Regions from separate parts of the Micromonospora sp. NPDC093277 genome, predicted to be linked through region 2. Evidence: riboswitches for the same ligand, from Rfam matches in the RefSeq annotation. Region 2 holds a riboswitch; each other region holds the start of a gene.
What was found. A riboswitch is a leader RNA that binds a small molecule or an ion and turns the genes downstream of it on or off. The one in region 2 is predicted to bind cobalamin.

Region 1 (3,353 bases), on a different contig from region 2:
ATGCCGCGGAAGATCGGCACACCGCCGCTACCGGACTCGATCGGCATGGTCAGGGCGATGCGCTGGTCGAAGGCGCCGATGGCGAAGGTGCCCTTGCCGTAACGGGAGCAGCCGGTGACGCCGATGGAACTGGGCCTGATGATGCTGCCGCCGGACTGCTCGACGACGTCGATGATGCGGCTGACGCCCCACGCCCAGGCGGCCAGGATGCCGGTGCTGCTGGTGTTGCCGTAGATGGTGTAAAAGGCGCCCTGCTTGTTGTTACGCGCCGTGCCCTCCTTGCCGACGGCGAGCGGGTCGTAGTTGATGATCGCTACGCCGGCGCCGAGGATGGTGGAGGTGTCCGCGCCGAGCCCGCCCACGACGACGACGGCCGGGAAGGGTCCGCTGCCGCTGGGCAGTTGGACGCTCGCCGAGAAGCTCGCGTTCTTGCCGTTGTGGCTGACGTTGACCGTGATGTTGCTGTTGGAGACCGTGCCGGTGACGCTCGTCGGCTTTGCCGGCTTGCTGCCGTAGACATACTGCTCGGCCAGCTTCTTGATCTCCGCTCGACGGCACCGCCAGTCGGAAGTGGTGGTGATGCGTGTGCCGTTGATCCTGGTGAAGGGGTCGGGCAGCTGCGAGTTCGAGGTCAGTGTGGCCGAGCCGACCTGGCAGTCGGCACCATCGTCCTCGACGGCGGCGAGGGCGGGCCGGACGGTCGCCACGATCGCGACGAGTCCCGCGACGAGGGACAGCGCGGCCAGGATGGCGATCCTCGCTTGCATCTTCAGGCGTCCTAAGGTGACGGCCACAAGGGCTCCTTCCCGGGAACGGCGGTGGGGAAACGACCGTGATGGATGCACACGGAAGTCCTAAAAGCCTCACGCCGTTCACTGAAGCGTGTCAATGGGTTACCCGCCTGAAACACTTTCGGGCGACGGGCGGCCGACACCGGAGGAGCCCCACCGGCGGAGCGGGTCAGGAGGTGGGGTGCACCAGTTCGACCAGGATGCGGGCACGACCGCGCCGGCGGCGTCGAGTGCGACGCGTTCGTTGCCGGCCTGCTCATAGCCCAGCAGCGGTATCAGTGTCGCTCCATCCGAAACGCCCCACATGCCGTGGGCGGCAAAGAACCCGGGGACGGGCACGCCGACCACAGAGCTCATTGAGCGATACGATGGGCGGTGGTGTTGGTTCGCCGGGCCCAGAACGGGCGCGGCGTCGTAAGAGGGAACCCGGTGTGAATCCGGGACTGCCCCGCAGCGGTGAGTGGGAACGACCGCCGTCATCAAGCACTGGACCGTGAGGTCTGGGAAGCGACGGCCAGTAGGCGACCATGCTGGTCACGCCCGCGAGTCCGAAGACCTGCCCGCACCGCGCACACCGCCCGGTGTGCGCCGCCGACGGTCTCTCGGGACGACCGGGCGGAGCCGGCATGTCGCCGTCCCCTCCCTCCCGGTCGTCGTGGGAGTCCTCGGGCACCCTCGAGGGAAGGAATCTGATGACTATCCCGTTCGGTCAGAGCACCGTGCTCGGCTATCCACGGATCGGCGGCAACCGTGAACTCAAGAATGCCGTCGAGGCCTACTGGGCGGGCCGGATCGACGCCGCCGAGTTGGCGACTGTCGCCGCTCAACTGCGGGCCCAGGTCTGGCAGACCCTACGCGACGCCCGCCTGGACGCCATCCCGTCCAACACGTTCTCCTACTACGACCACATGCTCGACACCGCGGTGGCCGTCGGCGCCGTCCCGCAGCGTTTCGCCCGGCTCGGCCTGGCCGACCTGGACACCTATTTCGCCATGGCTCGAGGCGTCGATGCCGAGCCGCCGCTGGAACTGACGAAGTGGTTCGACACGAACTACCACTACCTGGTCCCCGAGATCGGCCGCGGCACCCCCTTCGCGGCGAACACCGTCAAGGCACTGCAGGAATACCGTGAGGCCCGCGAGCTGGGCATCGAGAGCCGGCCGGTGCTGGTCGGGCCCGCCACCTTCCTGCTGTTGGCGAAGCCCTCCGCGCCCGGCGAACAACCTTCGACCGGTTGCCGGACCTGGTCGAGGTGTACGCCGACATCCTGCGGGCCCTCGCCGACAGCGGCGTGCGGTGGGTGCAGTTGGACGAGCCCGCCTACGTGGCCGACCGCAGCGGCGCCGAGATCGACGCGCTGCGCGAGGCGTACACCCGGCTGTGCGCGACCGATCGGCGGCCGGCGATCTTCGTCGCCACCTACTTCGGAGAGCTCGGCGACGCACTGCCCGCCCTGCTGGACACGCCGATCGAGGCCCTCGGCCTGGACCTCGTGGCCGGTCGGGACAACCTGCAACAGCTCGCCGCTGCGGGTCATCTGCGCGGCAAGACCATCGTGGCCGGGCTCGTGGACGGCCGCAACGTCTGGCGTACCGACCCGCGCGCGGCGGTGGCGGCCGGCGCCGCGGTCACCGGACTCGCCGACCAGGTCGCGGTCTCCACGTCGTGTTCGCTGCTGCACGTGCCGGTGGACCTCTCCGCCGAGACCGCGCTCGACCCCGAGTTGCGCCGTCGGCTGGCCTTCGCGCGGCAGAAGGTGGATGAGGTCGTCCTGCTCGGCCGCGCCCTGCGCGACGGCACCACGTCCCTGCCCGAGCCGGTTCCTCCCGCCCCCGCAGCCTGGCGCGACGACACCGTCCGGGGTCGGCTCGCCGCGCTGCGCCCGGTGGACCGGCAGCGTGGCGCCTATTCGCGGCGCGCGGCGGCTCAGCAGGCCCGGCTGGGCCTGCCGCCGCTGCCGACCACGACCATCGGCTCGTTCCCGCAGACCGGCGAGCTGCGCCGGGCGCGTGCCGAGCACCGGGCCGGCCGGCTCGACGATGCCGGCTACACGCAGCGGATGCGCGCCGAGGTCGAGCAGGTCATCCGCCTTCAGGAGCGGCTCGGGCTGGACGTGCTCGTGCACGGTGAGCCGGAACGCAACGACATGGTCCAGTACTTCGGTGAGCAACTGGCCGGCTTCGCCGCCACCGAGCACGGGTGGGTGCAGTCCTACGGCTCTCGCTGCGTCCGTCCGCCGATCATCCACGGCGACGTGGCCCGCAAGGCGCCCATGACGCTCGCCTGGTCCACCTATGCGCAGTCGCTGACCGAGCGCCCGGTCAAGGGCATGCTCACCGGCCCGGTGACGATCCTGGCGTGGTCGTTCGTCCGGGCCGACCAGCCGTTGGGTGACACCGCCGATCAGGTCGCGCTGGCCCTGCGCGACGAGTGCCGGGACCTGGAGGCGGCCGGCATCCGGGTCATTCAGGTCGACGAACCGGCGCTGCGCGAGACGCTGCCGCTACGCCGGGCCGACCAGAAGGCATACCTGGACTGGGCGGTCGGCGCGTTCCGCCTGGC
Region 2 (3,353 bases):
GTACGACCATCTCCTCACCGTCGATGACCATGACCTGGTGGTCTATCCTGCGGCGCACCCGCCACCCCTTCATTCGCCCCGTCACGCCCGATACCAGCGAACCACGCCGCGAGGCCCGGCCCGCTCCTGCATCCGCAGGATGGGAGACGGCCGGGCCCACCAGGCGCGCCGCGGTCACCCGATAGCGCTCTATCCGTGGGTATGCCACGCCGAGCAGCGCGTGCCCGGCGAGGTGCCCGCCTTTACCAGCGGTAAAGGCGGACACCGCTGACCCTCAGCCGCCCAGGGCGTGGCGATGCCGGCCCCGGGCGGTGCGCTACGGCCTCACCGGCCGGCGCTGACCGCTGCCTTGTCCGCTGGGACCGTGTGCACGTGCCTACGAGGTCCGACGAGCGCGCCGAAGAGCAACCCCAGCACGGTCCAGGTGACGAGTTGGGTGCCGAGTGAGGCGAGCCGGAAATTCCAGAGCACGAGGGCGGGGAAGCCGTCGGGGACCTCGCTGATCGTAGGAAGGGTGAACTCGACGATAGCGATTAATGCTACGTATGCCCCAATGGCGGCGATATTGGCGTTCCAGCCGCCGTAGCGAGGACCAAGCCAACGCCCGAGGGAGAGGGCGAGGAGTCCGCCGGCGACCGCGATCACGATCATGAGGAAATACAGGCCGGTGCGCTGGCCAAGCGAGTCCGGGCTGCCGGTGGCCGGCGGGTTGGCCGGATACTTGAGGAAAGGTACGAGCGCGACGGTCACGAAGCCACCGAGTGCGACGAGAGCGGCGGTCGCGCGGGGGCTGAAGCGGCCGATCCGGCCGTACGCGACAGCGAAGGCAAGGGCGAACAGGCCGCCGAGCGCGACGCCGTACACCAGCGTGCCCGTGGCCAGGCCGACCGTGCTTTGGATGGTGCGGCTGACCAGTTCGGGCTCATCGCCGTGGTCGTGCCCGCCGGCGTGTGCGGACTCGAAGTCGATGGCCTGCCCGACCGGACCCTCTCCGAAGAGGGTGGCGAACACGAAGGCGGCGGCACCGGCGGCGAGGCCGACGATCATGCCCCGCACAAGCAGCATGCGTGTGGACAACACGGAATCTCCCACCGCTCTCAGTGGCAGGGGAAGCCGAGCAGATGGCGACCGTCGTGCACGAACTCGTGCACCGTCGAGCCGGAGAACACGGAGAGCACACCCTGTTCCACGCCGACGAAATACAGCAGCACGACCGCGAGCACCGCGCCGAAGACAGCCCAGGGCATGATCTGGCGCAACGGGATGGGGGCCGGAAGGGGTACGGCGGCGGGGGTGGGCAGTGACACGTCGGCCATGACAGGACCTCCTTGGGATCAACGCGTCCCATAGCGGGTTTGGCGACGGGGAGGGTCTGACTCCCGGTCATGTGGGCTCGAGCCCTCGACCGGTTACAGTGGCGCGACCGTGCCGGAGTCTCACCGGCTTCCTCCACCATCACGCTGTGCCCCGGACGCTACGGCCGACGGCCCAGCAGTGTCAACGTGCGGAATGAACCCGATCTGTAGATCACTTCGACGGACCCAGTGGCATCAAGGCGTGGGAGGTCAAATGGTATGAGCAGTCGCCTCGTACTGGTCAGCCACGCACCCACCGCAGCCACTCGGGCCGCCGCCTTCCCCCAAGGCGAGCCGCTCGACGCGCACGGGTTGGCCGACGCGACCGCACTCGCCGGCATGCTGCCGCGCGCCGACGAGGTCCGCTGCGGACCGGCGCTGCGCTGTGTGCAGACCGCCGCCGCTCTCGGGCTCGTGCCAAGTATCGATGAGGGGCTGCGCGACGCCGATCTCGGCCGCTGGGCCGGCCGCACGCTGGACGATGTCGCGGCCGCCGAACCGGATGCGGTTGCGGCCTGGTTGACCGACGCGGCCGCAGCCCCGCACGGCGGCGAGTCTCTGCACGACCTGCTCGACCGGGCTGGCCGCTGGCTTGGCGCCTTGCCCGGTTCCGTGCGGACGCTCGTCGCGGTCACCCACCCGATGGTGATCCGCGCCCTGATCGTGAACGCGATAGGCGCCGCACCTGCCTCGTTCTGGCGGATCGACATCGCACCCCTCACCGGGACCATCCTGCGGGGCGGCTCCGGGCGCTGGACGGTGCGGATGACGGCAGGTCCGCTGGACGACCGGTAGCGGCCTTGTCGTTCTCCCGTTCACGAGTCGCGTGGGCGTCTGCCGTCAACCGGCATGCCGTCGCGCAGGTGTTCGTCGGTGATACGGACGGCGAGGTCTGCGTCGACCTGTTCGTACCAGGTGTCGTCGGGATACACGACGACGAGCGGGCCGAGGTTGCACGGGAACAGGCAGCCGGTCGCGGTGACCAGGACGTCGTCGTCGCCGAGGCCGTGCTCCTTCAGCCGGTTGCCGAGGGCGGCGGCGACGTGGTCGGCACCGTATGCGGTGCAGCGCGGCCCACGGCAGACCAGCACGTGCCGGCGGTGGCGGGTGATCTGTGACCAGGCCGGGCTGCGGAATGGTCCGGGGATGCCGTCGAGCCGGGTGCGCTCGCCGGCGATGGCATCGTTGACTGCCGTGACCAGCGCGGGCTGCGTCGCCAGCGGCGCGGCGACAAGGATCCGTGTCTGCCGGTCCCGTGTGATGCGCCAGTGGGCGACCGCGCGGCGGATCCAGATGTCGAGGTACCGGTCGGGCGGTACGTGGGTGGCCACGAGCAGAACTTCGCCATCCTCCGGTACGGCATCGAGGGCTGCATGCAGGGATGGCTCGGCGCCGTCGAGGAAACACGCCGCCACTGGTACGCCCGTAGCCTCGGCGACCGCCGCGGCGAGGCGATGGATCGCGTCATGGCCGCCGTGGTGGGTCGCCCCGCGTGAGACGAGCAGGACCTTCATGCTGCCGGTGCCCGGTAGGTGATGACCGTGCGTCCGTCATGCACGGTGACGTCAGCGTCCACGGCGTACACGTCGGCGAGCAGCGCAGGCGTCAGCACGCCGACAGGCGGTCCGGAGGCGACGACCCGGCCGTGGTGCAGCACCACCACGAGGTCGCAGAACATCGCGGCCAAGTTGAGGTCGTGCAGTGCGGCGAGGGTGGTGACGCCGCTGCGGCGGACCAGGTGCAGCAGCTGCAACTGGTGGCCGATGTCGAGATGGTTGGTGGGCTCGTCGAGCAGGAGCAGTTGCGGCTCCTGGGTCAGCGCTCGGGCAAGCTGCACCCGTTGGCGTTCCCCGCCGGACAGCGTCTGCCACTTGCGGTGGGCGTACCCGGTCATGTCGACGCGCTCAAGAGCGTCGGCTGCGGCCGCCCGGTCGGTGTCGCTGTCGGACCAGCGGGAGCGGCGGTGCGGGGTGCGGCCGAGCAGCACCACGTCGAGCA
Region 3 (3,353 bases), on a different contig from region 2:
CTTGAACGTCATCCACCCGTTGCCGGTCTGCGCGAGCGTCCGCATCATCCGCCCGTACAGCTCCCGGGCGGGCACCTGCCGCACGAAGCGTCCCTGCGCCTCCGCCGCCCGGTACGCGGCGTCGAACTCCGCCCCCCACAGGTCCGGCAGCTCGGGCACCTCGTCCGGGTCGAACAGCGACCACATCGCGTCCGCCTCGACCCGGCGCATGAACTCGTCCGGAATCCAGTTGGCCAGGTTCAGGTTGTGGGTACGCCGGGCGTCCTCGCCGGTGTTGTCGCGAAGCTGGAGGAACTCCTCGACGTCCGGGTGCCACGGCTCCAGGTAGACGCAGGCCGCGCCCTTGCGCCGGCCGCCCTGGTTCACCGCCGCGACGCTCGCGTCCAGCGTCCGCAGCCACGGCACGATGCCGTTCGACTGCCCGTTGGTGCCGCGGATCAGCGCGCCCCGGGAGCGGACCCGGGAGAACGCGATGCCGATGCCGCCGGCGAACTTGGACAGGTTGGCCACCTGCGCGTAGCGCTGGTAGATGGAGTTCAGCTCGTCGCGTGGGGAGTCGACCAGGTAGCAGGACGACATCTGGGTGTGCCGGGTGCCGGAGTTGAACAGCGTCGGTGAGCTGGGCAGGTACGCCAGGCTGGACATCAGCCGGTAGAAGTCGATCGCCTCGCCGGGGGTACGCGACAGCCCGCAGGCCACCCGCAGCAGCCAGTACTGCGGCGTCTCCAGCACCAGCCGGCTGGTCGGGTGCCGCAGCAGGTACCGGTCGTAGACGGTGCGCAACCCGAAGTACTCGAACCGCAGGTCCCCCGCCGGGTCGACGGCGTCGTCGAGCTTGCGCGCGTGGGCCGCGACGAAGGTGGCGGTCTCGTCACCGATCAGCCCCTCGGCGTGTCCGCGCCGGATCGCCTGGCTGAACGAGGCGATGCCCTGCCCGCGTACCTCCTTGTCGACGTATCCGGCCAGCAGGCGGGCGGCCAGGCGCGAGTACTGCGGTTCCTCGCCGATCAGCTCGGCCGCGGTCTGGATGGACAGCCGGTCCAGTTCGTCGGTGCTCGCACCGTCGTAGAGGCCGCTGATGGTGCGGGTCGCCACCCGCAGCGGGTCGACGTCGGTGAGGCCGTCGGTCCACCGTTCGACCGCGCGGACGATTTTGTTGACGTCGACCGGTTCGCTGTCGCCGTTGCGCTTGCGGACGTGCATCTGCGGGCGGCGCTGCCCGGGCGGGGCGGCTTCGCCCGGCACCGCGCCGGCGGCCGGGTGAACCTCGGTGACTGTCACTACGCACTCCTCGCGAGCTCGGGACCGGATGGTCCTCGGCGCGCGGGTGCGGACACCGGCGGGCACGTGCCGGCGTGGCGGTGCCCGGTGGCGTCGGCCGTCCCGCGCGGCCTCGGACCGTCGCGCGCCCCGTCGAGGGCGTGCGACGCGCTGGCAGGTCTTCGGACTCGCGGGCACGACCGGCCGGAACCGGTCTCCTACTGGCCGTCGCTTCCCGGACCACAGGTCCAGTGCTGATGACGGCGGTCGTTCCCACTCACCGCTGCGGGGCAGTCCCGGATTCCCACCGGGTTCCCTCTTGCCTCGGCCGCCCTGGAAGGACGGTCGAACCAGCTGCGTCAGACACCATATATGGTTGTGCCGCCACCCGAGCAACACCAGATGTCGCGTCGGTGTGTCGGCTTCGTCTCACCGCGGTGGCCCCGCGACCGAAGGGTCGCGGGGCCCGCCGGTGTCACCAGGTCGTGGGCTTGCCCTTCTGGTACAGCCACACGTCGAAGAAGGTGCCGAGGTTCTGCCCGGATTCCTTCTCGGCCAGCGCCATGAAGTCGGCCGTCGAGGCGTGGCTGTAGCGGTTGCCCGCCGCCCACTCGCGGAGGATGCGGAAGAAGGTCTCGTCGCCGACCTTGCCGCGCAGCGCGTGCAGGGTCATCGCGCCCCGGTTGTACGGGATGCTGCTGAACATGTCCACCGGGCCCGGGTCGGCGAGGACCGTCTGCCAGAACGACGACGACGCGGCCCGACCGTAGTTGCTGCTGCTGTTGAAGGTCGACGCGACCGACGCGCCGCCGTTGTACTCGGTGTACATCCACTGGGCGTACGTGGCGAAACCCTCGTTGAGCCAGATGTCCGACCAGCGCTCCGGCGACACGCTGTCGCCGTACCACTGGTGGGCCAGCTCGTGCGCCATGGTGCTGACGCTCGCCGCGCCGGAGAAGATCGGCTTGGTCTGCGTCTCCAGGGCGTAGCCCACGTTCGGGGCCCGGTCGATGATCGCGCCGGTCGAGGCGAACGGGTACGGGCCGAACTTCGAGGAGAAGAAGTCGATCATCTTCGGGAGCTGGGAGACGGCGCTGGCCGAGCCGGCGACCTGCCGGGGGTCGACCGCGATGTACACCGGGACCCCGCCCGCCGTGGTCGTCTCGGTCACCACGAAGTTGCCGATGGTGATCGTCGCCAGGTAGCTGGCCATCGGCTCGGTCGAGTCCCAGACGAAGGTGGTCCAGCCGTCGCTGGTCTCCTGGGAGAGGAGCTGCCCGTTGCCGACGGCGGTGAGCCCCTCCGGCACCTTGGCCGTGAAGCGGAAGGTGGCCTTGTCGGTCGGGTGGTCGTTGGTGGGCAGCCAGGCCGGCGTGCCCTGCGGCTCACCGGCGACGAAGGCGCCGTCGTCGGTCGGCACCCAGCCTTCGATCGACCCGTCCGGGTCGGTGATCACGGCCGGTACGCCGGCGTACTTCACCACCACGGTGAACGTCTGCCCGGCCTTGAGCTTCGGGCGCGGGGTGACGACCAGTTCCTGACCGTCGCGGGTGAAGGCGTGTGCGTGCCCGTTGACCGTCAGCGAGGAGATTTCCGGGCCGCGGAAGTCGAGGTTGAACTGGTCGAGGTCCTGTGTGGCGACCGCGGTGATGGTGGCGGTGGCGTCCATGAACCGGGTCGCCGGGTCGTACGAGAAGTCGAGGTCGTAGTGCTGGACGTCGTACCCGCCGTTGCCCTGGTCCGGGAAGTAGGGGTCGCCGATGCTCGGCGCGCCGGCCGAGTAACGGGGGGCGCCAGGGTTGCCCGGTGCCGCGCCGGCCGCTTCCGGTGCCACCGCAGATCCGGCGGCCACCAGTGCGACCGTGGCTATCGTGGCAGCGCGCAGGCGTGGATATGTCATGGGAGTCCTCTCGGTGGGCGTACTGGTGTCACATGAGTACGCCTATCCATCCGTACCGACGCGCCTCCGTCAAGGATCTGCAGGCCGCCCTCGCCTCCACCGGTCTGCCCAAGTGGCTCCGCCGATTGGTCAACCCGTGACCGTCCACTTCGGTGTTCCCGCCCCCCGGGCGATGGCGCGGTGGACGGGACAA
Region 4 (3,353 bases), on a different contig from region 2:
GCCGCCACCGCGGATGAACTCGATGATCGCCCGCAGCTTCGAGTCATCTCGCCCCGTCGCGGCCAAGGCGAACGCACCGTCGATGGAGAGGCCGAAGTCGGGGTAGCCAGGGAACGACTCATAATATCGGCCGTCGATGAGCTGCTTCGGCCCGACGAGCCACTCCACCCCCTTGGCGAGGTCTGGTGTGGGGCCCTGTGGTGGCTCGCCGCCGAGCGGGTGACTCAGAGTCGCGAGGTTGCCTCCGGCCAGCGTGGCGACCGCCCCCGAGGTTGCCACCAGGTCGGATTCGGTGATCGTGGTGTCCGCCGCGAGTCCTCCGTCGCCGGTGATGCGTGCGGTGAGGAAGGCGATCGCCTCGGCAGCCGGTTGGGTGGCGGCGGTCGCGATCAGCCCTTGCGCCGCGAGAGCCGTCACATACGTCTCGGGCGCGGCGGCACCGACGTAGGGCAGGAAGCCGCCGCCGGGCTGCTGCGCTCCGGTCAGGTACTGCCTGGCAGCGGTAATCGCGGCGTCGTGGCCACCGAGAACGGTCAACGCGAGAAGCGCCGTCCCGGTGTTCGCCGGGTCCTGCGTGCACAGTTCGCCAGGAGCGATCAGGGAATCAGCGAATCCGCCGCCGGCGCACTGCCACTGCAGCAGCCGCTCGACCGTCGACGCCGGAGGGGTGATCCCGGCGCGGCGCAGCGCCAGCAGTGCTGTCGCGTGTGCCGACGGGGACGAGGATCCGGCGAAGTCTCCCGCGGCCGCGCAGCCTGCCAACGGGTCGAGGGCAGTACACACCCGGTCGGTGAGCACCGCCGTCAGGTCGCGTCCACCGAACGTGTGCGGATCGCCACCGGTGATCGTGACGAGCAGCGACAGGCTGGCGGCGTTGTACTGATTCGGGGGCGCGGCAGCGCCGTCGGGGAAGACTGCCGCGTCGACGTGCGCGGCGAGGTAGTCGAGCAGCTTCGCCAGCGCGGGATCCTGACCACCCGCGGCGGCGAGCGCGGTGGCCACGACGATGGTGCGGGTGAAGTCGACCGTCTCCCAATCGGCGTCGTACACGTGATCGCCGTCGGTCAGATTCCCGGCCAGGAAGGCGGTCGCGGCGGCGATCTGGGCCGGGGTGGGCTGGGCACCGGGGCCGCCGGGCCCGATGGTGGGTGTGGCGGTCGCAGGCGGGGTGGTGCCGGCAGCGCGGACCTCATCCGGGGTGAAGGTCGGCTGACCCGTGGTGCCGCCCACGTCGGTGCCGCCGTAGACCCAGGCCTGCACCTCGCCGTGGCCGGGCACCTTGGCCATGGCGCCCAGCGGGCTGTAGGTCCAGGTTCGCTGGCCGGGTGGGGCGAACCAGTAGGACCAGTAGGCCGTCGCGGGTGGGGTCAGCGTGCACGCCTCCTGGTCGGGCTTGGGGTACTGGGTGCCCGCTTCGAAGGTGGCGTTGCCGATCCGGCAGATGAATCCGGGTCCGTCGTGGACAGTCCCGGTGGTGGTGAAACCCGCCTCGTGCAACAGATCGAAACCTGTGGTCGGCGTGGCGTCACAACCACGCAGCACCTGACCGCCCCAGGGGCGGAAATCGACAGCGACGACGGCGCCGTTGGCCGGTGTACACGACTCGATCGGGTCAGCCGCGGCCGGCACGGACACCACGACCGTGGTGATGCCGAGCGTGATCAGTGTCGCGAGGGAAGCCCACAGGCGGGATGATCGGCGGGCGGGAACCGGCATGACGCACTCTTCCAGGGGTGAGCGGCGCAGACGCGGACCCCGAACCGGCTCCCCGGCGCGATGCCCGCGCCGTGACCTCGACGACGCTGACGTGGCACCTCCAGCCAGGTAATCCGACTCGTCCCTGACGGGACCTACGGTTGCGGGCCAGTGCCGGAATTTGACCGGCTTCCCCTGATGCTGGAGCACCCCATCGCAACACACGCTCTTCGCCAACGTCAATCCTCGACGGGCGTCACCTGGATAACAGCAAGGCGTTGATCGATGTCGACACGCGCTCGGGGTTCGGTGAGCTGAGCCGGCGGTTCGGGCGAGGGACGTGGCTCACAGCCGGCTCCGGCACGACCGAACGATCGGTCGGAGCCTTGTAGGGTGGAGAACGGCGCTGGTTCGCCCGGTCCCTGACCGGGCGTCGTAAGAGGGAACCCGGTGGGAGTCCGGGACTGCCCCGCAGCGGTGAGTGGGAACGACCGCCGTCATCGGCACTGGGCCGCCCATGGCCTGGGAAGCGACGGCCAGTAGGAGACCGGCACGTCCGGCCGCGCCCGCGAGTCCGAAGACCTGCCCGCGCTGCGCACACGAGGGGTGTGCGCTGCCGTCGACCTCGCGGGCGGGTCGTGCGGGTGACACGCCATGGGGCGTGTCCTCGACGTGCGCTCCGGCCGGTCCGGCGGTCTGCTTCCCGAGGACGGACGACCCATGCACGACACCACCACACTCGCCGGCCGGCCGCCGTCGGCCTCGCGCCTGACCATGTCGCAGATCATGGACCAGCACCACACCAACCTGATGGGCACCGTGCACGGAGGGCGGATCCTCAACCTCATCGACTCCGTCGCCGGGGTGGTCGCCGCACGGCACTCCGACGGACCTGCGGTCACCGCCGCTATCGACGAGACCGCCTTCCTCCGCGCGGTACGGGTCGGTGACGTCGTCCACGTCGACGCCCGGATCACCTGGGCTGGTCGCAGTTCGATGGAGGTCGCCGTCAAGGTGAGCGCGGACAGGTGGGACCGAGCGGTACCGCCGGTCGATGTGGCGACCGCGCACCTGGTCATGGTCGCGGTCGACGACGACGGCCAACCCCGTGTCGTCCCGCCGCTGCTGCCGCAGACCGACGAGGACCAGCGCCGCTACCGCGAGGCGCAGATCCGCCGCGAGCACCGGCTGGCGTTGCGGCGGGCCCTGCTCGACGGCGCCGAGGAGGACTGAGACATGCTCGGACTGTCCGCGGCGACCGTCGCCGGCTACCTCGCCGCGATCACCGTCCTCATGGTCACCCCCGGCCCCGACATGATGTTCGTCCTGGCCAACGCCGCTCGCTACGGCACCCGTGCCGGGGTGGTCGCCGCTCTCGGCGTGGCGGCGGGCGAGGCGGTGCACGTCGCCGCGGTCGTCGGCGGCCTCGCCGCGCTCATCTCCGCCTCACCGGTGTTGTTCACCGCGATCCGCTGGGCCGGCGCGGCCTACCTGGTCGTTCTCGGGGTGCGGGCGCTACGAACCGCCGGCCGGCCGACCACCACCGCGCCGGAGCAGGGCGGCACCACCAGGCACGCGTTCCTCCGCGGACTGGTGACCAACCTGCTCAACCCGAAGATGATCCTGTTCAGCGTGGCGTTCCTGCCCCAGTTCGTCGA

Region 1: it holds a riboswitch for cobalamin, as region 2 does, so the genes downstream of both, ACIRG9_RS21025 (hypothetical protein) here and ACIRG9_RS26855 (CbtB domain-containing protein) in region 2, are expected to answer to the same signal.
Region 3: it holds a riboswitch for cobalamin, as region 2 does, so the genes downstream of both, ACIRG9_RS05560 (ribonucleoside-diphosphate reductase subunit alpha) here and ACIRG9_RS26855 (CbtB domain-containing protein) in region 2, are expected to answer to the same signal.
Region 4: it holds a riboswitch for cobalamin, as region 2 does, so the genes downstream of both, ACIRG9_RS07585 (prenyltransferase/squalene oxidase repeat-containing protein) here and ACIRG9_RS26855 (CbtB domain-containing protein) in region 2, are expected to answer to the same signal.

The regions. Positions count from the first base shown of each region.
Region 1 is NZ_JBIWJO010000009.1:140,563-143,915, reverse strand. Features, by position in the region: gene ACIRG9_RS21030 (cellulose-binding protein) at 1-767, opposite strand, end outside; cobalamin riboswitch at 1,157-1,370, shown strand; partial or broken gene ACIRG9_RS21025 (hypothetical protein) at 1,418-1,942, shown strand; gene metE (5-methyltetrahydropteroyltriglutamate--homocysteine S-methyltransferase) at 2,026-3,353, shown strand, end outside.
Region 2 is NZ_JBIWJO010000014.1:176,668-180,020, forward strand. Features, by position in the region: gene ACIRG9_RS26850 (CbtA family protein) at 325-1,065, opposite strand; gene ACIRG9_RS26855 (CbtB domain-containing protein) at 1,098-1,316, opposite strand; cobalamin riboswitch at 1,348-1,485, opposite strand; gene ACIRG9_RS26860 (histidine phosphatase family protein) at 1,575-2,150, shown strand; gene ACIRG9_RS26865 ((2Fe-2S) ferredoxin domain-containing protein) at 2,171-2,686, opposite strand; gene ACIRG9_RS26870 (hypothetical protein) at 2,675-2,851, shown strand; gene ACIRG9_RS26875 (ABC transporter ATP-binding protein) at 2,866-3,353, opposite strand, start outside.
Region 3 is NZ_JBIWJO010000002.1:206,951-210,303, reverse strand. Features, by position in the region: gene ACIRG9_RS05560 (ribonucleoside-diphosphate reductase subunit alpha) at 1-1,245, opposite strand, end outside; cobalamin riboswitch at 1,416-1,630, opposite strand; gene ACIRG9_RS05555 (M1 family metallopeptidase) at 1,736-3,160, opposite strand.
Region 4 is NZ_JBIWJO010000002.1:648,138-651,490, forward strand. Features, by position in the region: gene ACIRG9_RS07585 (prenyltransferase/squalene oxidase repeat-containing protein) at 1-1,716, opposite strand, end outside; cobalamin riboswitch at 1,802-1,934, opposite strand; cobalamin riboswitch at 2,086-2,300, shown strand; gene ACIRG9_RS07590 (acyl-CoA thioesterase) at 2,416-2,928, shown strand; gene ACIRG9_RS07595 (LysE family translocator) at 2,932-3,353, shown strand, end outside.